One region of the Rhodobacter lacus genome, then DNA from elsewhere that is predicted to be linked to it. Evidence: riboswitches for the same ligand, from Rfam matches in the RefSeq annotation. Region 1 holds a riboswitch; the other holds the start of a gene.
The links. Region 1 has a riboswitch for thiamine pyrophosphate ahead of thiC (phosphomethylpyrimidine synthase ThiC). Riboswitches for the same ligand answer to the same signal wherever they lie in the genome.
Positions count from the first base shown of each region.

Region 2: another riboswitch for thiamine pyrophosphate. It lies ahead of ACFSM0_RS04635 (thiamine ABC transporter substrate-binding protein); the one in region 1 lies ahead of thiC (phosphomethylpyrimidine synthase ThiC).

Region 1 covers NZ_JBHUIX010000004.1:17,888-22,149, forward strand. The annotation lists gene thiC (phosphomethylpyrimidine synthase ThiC) at 1-1,176, opposite strand, end outside; TPP riboswitch at 1,278-1,404, opposite strand; gene ACFSM0_RS03535 (ETC complex I subunit) at 1,694-2,005, opposite strand; gene uvrB (excinuclease ABC subunit UvrB) at 2,349-4,262, shown strand, end outside.
Region 2 covers NZ_JBHUIX010000004.1:239,656-243,917, reverse strand. The annotation lists gene ACFSM0_RS04640 (ABC transporter permease family protein) at 1-1,460, opposite strand, end outside; gene ACFSM0_RS04635 (thiamine ABC transporter substrate-binding protein) at 1,436-2,425, opposite strand; TPP riboswitch at 2,461-2,560, opposite strand; gene ACFSM0_RS04630 (c-type cytochrome) at 2,665-3,078, shown strand; tRNA gene ACFSM0_RS04625 (tRNA-Phe) at 3,403-3,478, shown strand; gene ACFSM0_RS04620 (helix-turn-helix transcriptional regulator) at 3,600-3,917, shown strand; gene ACFSM0_RS04615 (hypothetical protein) at 3,985-4,152, opposite strand; gene ACFSM0_RS04610 (helix-turn-helix domain-containing protein) at 4,149-4,262, opposite strand, start outside.

The DNA of each region.
Region 1 (4,262 bases):
CAGCCCGCCCAGAGTTTCCAGCTCGGCGAATTGCGCCGCATCATTGGCATCGGCGATCGAGCCCGGGCGCAGCCCGTCGCCAAGGCTGAACGCCACGTCGTAAGCGCGGGCGATCTCGCAGATCTCGTCGAAATGCTCGTAAAGAAAGCTCTCGCGGTGATGGTGCAGGCACCACTTCGCCATGATCGCGCCCCCGCGCGAAACAATGCCCGTCACCCGGCCCACCGTCATCGGAATCATGTGCAACCGCACCCCCGCGTGAATGGTGACGTAATCCACCCCCTGCTCGGCCTGCTCGATCAGCGTGTCGCGAAACACCTCCCAGGTCAGGTCTTCGGCGATGCCGCCCACTTTCTCCAGCGCCTGATAGAGCGGCACCGTGCCGATGGGCACCGGGGAATTGCGCAAAATCCATTCACGAATGTTGTGGATGTTATGGCCCGTGGACAGGTCCATCACCGTGTCCGCGCCCCAACGGATGGCCCAGACCATCTTCTCGACTTCTTCGGCCATCGACGAGGTGACGGCAGAATTGCCGATATTGGCGTTGATCTTGACAAGGAAGTTGCGCCCGATGACCATCGGTTCGGCCTCGGGGTGGTTGATATTGGCGGGGATGATCGCCCGCCCCCGCGCGATCTCGTCGCGCACGAATGCGGGCGTGATGAAATCCGGGATCTCGGCGCCAAAGCTCTCGCCATCGCGGGCGAGCGCCGCTTTTGCGGCTTTGCGCCCAAGGTTTTCGCGGATGGCGACGAATTCCATTTCGGGCGTGATGATCCCGGCCCGGGCATAGGCCATCTGCGTCACCGCACGCCCCTCCAGGGCCCGGCGCGGCGCCGGGCGGCGCGGGAATTCGGGCGTCAGCCGCGCGCCTTCGGCAAAACCGGTATCCGCGGGCTCGACATCGCGGCCCTGATAGGTCTCGGTATCGCCCCTTGCGGCAATCCAGGCCGCGCGCAAACGGGGCAAGCCGCGGTCAATCGCGATCTCGGCGTCCGGGTCCGTGTAGGGGCCGGAGCTGTCGTAGACGGTGACGGGGGGCTCTCCTGCCGTGGGGTGCAGGTCGATCTCGCGCATCGGCACGCGGATCTCGGGGTGGTGCTCGCCCGCGTGCCAGACGCGGCGGGAAGCGGGCAGCGGGCCCGTGGTAACGGTTGGGGTCAGGTCTTTCATCGGTCGGAGCCTCCAGAGCTCAAGGCGTTGGAGACCCAGTTCCGCGTCGAATGGGAGGGCCGGGATCGGATGCTTCCCCCCACGAAGACGTGGTCGGGGCCCGCGCGGCCAGTGCACCATCCCTACGCCAGTGTGAACTGGATCAGGTTCATCGGGTCACTGCGCTGCGCGGCTTGGGGCCGGCCAGCAGTATCTCAGCCTCTTGTCGAGACCCCCCGGGTGAGGGCTTCAGAATGGCGCTTCGGGGGGGAAGTTGTCAACCGGTGCCGTCTGCGCAATGCGCGGTTCACATGGCCCGCCCGCCCCTGCGCGACAGCGCCAACTTTGGCCTTGGCCGTCTGAATCTGCTCCGCTTCGGCCAAAATCCGACTGGCTCGACGGGCCGCCCTTGGCCCGCGCACACCAGATATGCAAAGGGCGCCCTCAGGGCGCCCCATATCCTGACCATCCATTCCCGCCGCCGGCCCCGGTGCTCGATGTGCCCGATCGGGCCACAATCCGACCCGGATCTGGAGCCTCAATGGGTCCAGTTCGCGCGGCGGTTGGATTGGAAATTCTCACCATATCCCATGGCACGCACATTGACGGCGCGCTTGTGTGCGCCCGTCACGGTATAGTCGATCCCATGGGTCTTGGCGTAATACTCCGCCGCCTCACGGCTCTCGAACTTCAGCCGCACCTGGCTTTGCGTATCGGCCGAACCGGTCCAGCCCATCAAAGGGTCGAGATCCCGCGCCTCGGCCGGAAGGAAATCGAGATACCACAGTTTCGTTTTCGCTTGCCCGGATTGCATGGCGTTGCGGGCAGGCTGATAGATACGCGCGCGCATGGGACCCTCTTTGTTGACACCTTGTTGTAGCGCCTCCCGGCAAAAACGCAAGTGCTGCATACCATTGTGTGCCGAACTCGGCAGAGCGTCAGGATGCGGGGAGGGATGCTACCGGCCGGGTTTGGGGAGCGAGGGGGTGGGGTGGTGCCCCGGCCGGTAGCCAATGCTGCTTGCCTGGACAACATGCAAAAAACGGCGCAAAAACTCAAGCGAAATTGCAACTCAAACTATTGATATGCATCGCAAATTTGAGCATTTACCTTAACCTGTTCGTAACCTCTTCGACAAGGCCTTGAAAGAGAACGAAAAGGGACCGACATTGAGGCCTGCCCGAGGAGGCCCCATGCCCCACAACAATGACAACCGCCCCGTAGACCGCCCCGATGTGCTCACCCGCCCCAAGCTTGAGGGCGGCAAGCGCTTCGTGATGAAGACCGAGTTTTCCCCTGCGGGCGACCAGCCCACCGCCATTGCCGAGCTATCGGCCGCGGTGCGTTCGGGAGAGCGCGATCAGGTGCTGCTCGGTGCGACCGGCACGGGCAAGACCTACACGATGGCGAAAGTGATCGAAGAGACCCAGCGCCCCGCCATCATCCTTGCGCCCAACAAGACGCTCGCCGCACAATTATACGGAGAATTCAAGGGCTTCTTCCCCGACAACGCGGTGGAATACTTCGTTTCCTATTATGATTACTACCAGCCCGAAGCCTATGTTGCGCGCACCGACACCTATATCGAGAAGGAATCGATGATCAACGAGCAGATCGACCGGATGCGCCACTCGGCCACCCGGGCGCTGCTGGAGCGGGACGATGTGATCATCGTTGCCTCGGTAAGCTGCATCTATGGCATCGGCTCGGTCGAGACCTATTCGGCGATGACGCAAGACCTGAGCGTGGGCGGGCTCTACGATCAGCGCAAATTTCTGGCAGACCTCGTGGCGCAGCAATACAAGCGCCTCGATGCCGCCTTCCAGCGCGGCGCCTTCCGCGTGAAGGGCGACACGGTCGACCTTTGGCCCGCCCACCTTGAAGACCGCGCCTGGAAATTCAGCTTCTTTGGCGAGGAGCTGGAAGCGATCACCGAATTCGACCCGCTCACCGGCGCGAAGACGAACAGTTTCGAGCAGATCCGAATCTACGCGAACAGCCACTACGTGACCCCCCGCCCGACGCTGCAGCAGGCGATCAAGTCGATCCGCTCGGAGCTCGCGCAGCGGCTCAAGCAGCTCACCGGCGAGGGCAAGCTTCTGGAGGCGCAACGGCTTGAGCAGCGCACCAATTTTGACATCGAGATGCTGGAGGCGACGGGCGTGTGCAACGGCATCGAGAACTATTCGCGCTATCTGACGGGGCGCAACCCGGGCGAGCCGCCCCCGACCCTTTTTGAATTCATTCCCGACACGGCGATTGTCTTTGCCGATGAATCCCACGTCACCGTGCCGCAGATCGGCGGCATGTATCGGGGCGACTACCGGCGCAAGTTCACGCTCGCCGAACACGGTTTCCGGCTGCCGTCCTGCATGGACAACCGCCCGCTCAAATTCGAGGAATGGGACGCGATGCGCCCGCAATCGGTGTTCGTGTCCGCCACCCCGGCCGCATGGGAGCTGGAACAGACGGGCGGCGTGTTCACCGAACAGGTGATCCGCCCCACCGGGCTTCTGGACCCGGAGGTGGAGATCCGCCCCGTCGAGACGCAGGTGGATGACCTTCTTGACGAAATCCGCAAGGTCGCGGCGCGCGGGCTGCGCGTGCTGGTGACCACGCTCACCAAGCGCATGGCCGAAGACCTCACCGAATATCTGCACGAACAGGGCATCCGGGTGCGTTACATGCACTCCGACATCGACACGATCGAGCGCATCGAGATCTTGCGCGATCTGCGGCTTGGCGCCTTTGACGTGCTGATCGGCATCAACCTTCTGCGCGAGGGGCTCGACATTCCCGAATGCGGGCTCGTCGCCATTCTCGATGCCGACAAGGAGGGCTTCCTGCGCTCGGAGACCTCGCTGATCCAGACCATCGGGCGGGCCGCGCGCAACGCCGATGGCCGGGTGATCATGTATGCCGACAAGATCACCGGCTCGATGGAGCGCGCGCTTGGCGAAACGAACCGCCGCCGCGAAAAGCAGATCGCTTACAACACCGCGCATGGCATCACACCGCAGACGGTGCGCAAGAATGTTGACGATGTGCTGGCCGGGCTCTGGGCGGGCGATACCGATATGGCCCGTGTCACTGCAAAAGTTGAAAAT
Region 2 (4,262 bases), 220 kb from region 1:
GCCGCCGCCTCCATCCTGTAGCTTCCCATCAGGCTGTAAAGGGCGAGCGGCAAGGTCTGGCTGCGGCCATCTGAAAAAAGCGTGATCGCGCCCAGATCGCCCATCGAAAAGGCAGCCGCGATTCCGGCGGAAAAGCCGATCGGGCGGGCGAGGCGCGGCAGGGTGAGCCGCCTGAGCCTTGGGAGGCCGGTGAGCCCGAGGCTGGCGGCGAGCCGGTCATAATCGGCTTGCAGGCTGCGCACCTCGGGCAGCAGGAGCCGCAAGGCGAAGGGCAGGGTCAGCGTGGCATTGACGAGCATCGTCACCGGCAGGGCGAGCGCGGTGGGGGCGATCCAGGGCCGCACCAGCAAAAAGAGCCCGGTGCCGAGCACAAGCGCCGAGGCGCTCATCGGCAGCATCGCCACGGGTTCGGCCCAGCGGGTGCGCGGGCTGGCGAGCGCGAGCGGGAGCGCGAGCAGGAGCGTGAGCAGGGTCGCGCCAAGCGCGACCGTGACCGAATTTGCCGCCGCCTGCCAGACCGAGGCGGGAAGGGCCGGAATTTCGGCGATGCCTTTCAGAGCGATCGCAAAAAGCGGGGCCAGCAGGAAGGCTCCGGCGAGGGCGAGCACGGCCCCGTCCTTGAGCCGGTGACGCCCCGCGGGGGCCAGCGCAACGGGGGCGGCGCGGTCAAGCCCGGCGCCAAAGGTGCTTGGCAGGGTCAGCCGCGAGGCCGCGCCGAGCGCGGCAAGTGCCAGCGCAATCTGCACCAAAGACAGCGTGGCCGCGCGCCCCATATCGGCATCAAAGCGGAAGGCCTGATAGATCGCCACCTCGAGTGTCGAGGCGCGAGGGCCGCCGCCAAGGGTGAGCGCCACAGCAAAAGAGCTGACACAGACAAGGAAAATCGCGAGAAAGGCGCCCGGCAGCACCGCGCGCAGCATCGGTCGTTCCAGATGGCGCGCCTGCGCGGCGGGGGGCAGACCGAGCGCGAGCGCGAGCCGGAGCCGTTCACCCGGGATCGCCTGCCAGCCCTGAAGCAGCATCCGCGCCGCCAGGGGCAGGTTGAGAAAGATATGGGCGACAACAACGCCCTGCGCCCCGTAAAGCGAGATCTCGGGCAGCCCGAGGCCGGCAAGCGCCCCGTTCACAAGGCCGCGCCTGCCGAGGATCGCCAAAAGGCCCATCACCGCCACGATGGTGGGCAATAAAAACGGCGCCCCCAAAAGCGCGATGAAGGCGCCGCGCCCCGGAAAGCGGCGGCGGTGCAAGGCGCGGGCGAGCGGGATCGCCAGCGCGCAACTGAGCACCGCGGAGAGCGCGGCCTGCCAAAGCGTGAAGATCAGCGCGTCAAGGTCGGAGGGTGTGAGTGCCGACAGCCCCCCGGCGCGAAAGATCACCGCGCCAAGGGGGGCAAGCACGAGGGCCGCAACAAGCGCTGCGGCCAGTGCTGCCGGGATCATTTGCCGAAATTCGCGCGCCATTCCTCAACTGCGGGGCCGCGCAAGGCCTCGGCCTCCGCCTCGGGGTAGAAATAGGAGGTCTGAGGCCGCGGCAGGGCGGCAAAGCCCTCAGGCAGGAAGCCCGGCTTTTCGATCACCGGATAAGACCAGTTCGCGGTTGCGATCATGCCCTGGAACGCGTCTGAGAGGATGTAATCCATGAAGGCTTGTGCGAGTTCGGGGTGTTTCGAGCCCTTCAATTGCGCGGCGAGTTCGGCATAGAAGTAATGCCCCTCGGGGAAGATCGCGGCGGCCTTGGTGTCATCGCCCTCGGCGATCAGGTGATAGGCGGGCGATGTGGTGAAGCTCAGCACCATATCGGCCTCGCCATCGGTGAAAAGCCCGTAGCTTTGCGACCAGTCCTGCGTCACGGTGAGCACCTTGGGGGCAAGCTTCGCCCAAGCCTCGCCCGCCTTGTCGCCATAGATATGCTTCACCCAGAGGAGCAGCGCGAGCCCCGAGGTCGAGGCGCGCGGATCCTGAATCGCGATCTTGAAGGCATCGGCGGGGGCGTCGAGCAGCTCGGCAAAGGACTGCGGCGGATTGGCAAGCCTGGTGCGATCATAGACGAAAGCGACTTCGGACCAGTCAAACGGCAGGAAGGTCTCGTCCTCCCATGTGACCGGCATGGTAAGGCGGGAAAGATCCTCGCCATGGGGCGCGAAAAGCCCGCTTGCACGCGCGCGCGCGGTGACATCGGTGTTGAGCCCGATCGCCACATCCGCCTCGGTCGTTGCGCCCTCAAGCAGCAGCCGCGGCAGCACATCGCCCGCAACGAAGCGCAGATCGCAGCCACATTGCGCCTCAAAGCCCGCCTCGATCGCCGGACCGGGCCCCCATTCGGAGGTGAAATAATCGGGCGCGTAGACGGTGAGCACGGGTTTGTCCGCGGCGAAAGCAGCATTCGCAGCGACAAGGCAACCCGCAAGCATCAGAGTTTTCTTCATCGTTCTCTCCAATGGCTTGACGAGCGGAGTCAGTCCGGGAGAGCCGGCACCTTCCCTCCGCCGGTCTTAACCGGTTCAGGTTCGACGGGTTCGCGCAAGCGCATCTCAGCCTTTCGGGCACCCCGAGGTGGAACCGGACCATAGGCAAAACGCGCCATCGCGCAAGAGAAAAGGTGATTTGCGCTCGATCACGGCGCGGGGGCGGCGGAGGTGCGAAGATGGGGCAAAGGGAGGGGACGATGCGTGTTGATCTGACGGTTTTCGCGCTGGTGCTGGCCGGGCTCGCGGCCTGTGCGCCGCTTGCGCAAGGCTTGCCGCCCGCCGCGCAGGATTATCAGGATTATTGCGCGGGCTGCCATGGCACGGGCGGGGAGCCCGGCCCGATTGCGCAGGAGCTGCACCTGCGCCCGGTTTCGCTCGCGGATCTGACAATGATGAATGACGGGAATTTTCCCGAGGCGCGGGTGATGTCGAAGATCGTCGGCCACAAGGCGCATGGCGAGTTGATCGGGGCCGAAGCGGGGAACATGCCGCCCTTCGCGCCGATGCTGGAGGGGCCGACGGTGCTTTACGACAGCGGCGACGGCGTGGAAACACCAACGCCACTGCGGCTGGTGCGGCTCATGGAATATGTCAGGGCGATGCAGCAGTAGGCGGGGGCAACCTGGCGCGGCGCCGGGGGCATGGGGCGGCGGGCATGGGCGGCCTTGGGTGGGCGCCGTTCAGGCCGGGCTTTGTAATTTTGTGAAAAGCAGGCACTGTGAAAAGCAGGCACTGGGCGCGCGGGAGAGCGCCGCGCCGCCCGCGTTTCGAGGGCTGAGAGAGACCGGAGACGGCGTCTTTTCCCTGCGTGATTTGGTCCTGTGCAAAGGCCGCTGAATTCTTCAGAAAATCGACAAAACCCTCTGGACAGCCCTCACGCCCTCGTCTACTAACCCCCCACCAAAAGCGGATTGGCGAGAGCCAAGATGCGGAGTGCCCAGATAGCTCAGTTGGTAGAGCAGCGGATTGAAAATCCGCGTGTCGCTGGTTCGATTCCGGCTCTGGGCACCACTTAATTCCCTGAAATAAAGTATTTTTCTATGAAGTGCTTCATCGCACTAGTGCGTCGCCCTCGTTCTGGGCTACATTTCGCGCACGCTTGGTGTGAAGTTTCAAGGTGGGGATTCTGTGCATGCGGTTGGCGGGTGAAGGCCGTAACCGTTCTCTGCAATCTGAGATGAAGCCCGCCAGCGACCGAATGCAGCACCGGAGAAGCTCATTGAGCTCACAGTCGCTAGCAAACGAAGTCTATCTGAAGGTCGATGAAGTTGCCGCGCGCTACGGCGTCTCCATTGACACGATTTATCGGTGGAAAAGAAACGGCGACTTTCCGAAAGCACGGAAAGTCGGTCCCGGCGTTACGCGCTGGCGACTGTCTGATCTGATCGAACATGAAGCGAATATGCAAGCGTGCTTCGCGACGCACCTGAACATCCCTCGTCGCGAATGATCACTCTGTGAGTGAGGGGCTTGCGCCCCTCCCCCGGGGAATGGCTGAGCTTTTCCGTTCCGACGCCTCATCCCGCGTCGAGCAGCGCACGCAGCGCACCCACCCGCGCCGGAGTGATTTCCGGGTCACGTCCCGCACTGATTACCCGGATGAACTCGATCCATGCCTTCTCGTTTTCGCTGAGCTGGTCCCATGGTCCCATTGGTCCCTGTGGCGTGATGAAGAGATTGGTCACTTGCCGAAGATCCCGCGCAATGTTGTCCGTCCCCGTGCCGTGATCCGCGGATCGCTGTTTCCCGACGCGTCGCGCAATTCATCGAGCCAGGCGCGCTCGCTCGCGGTGAC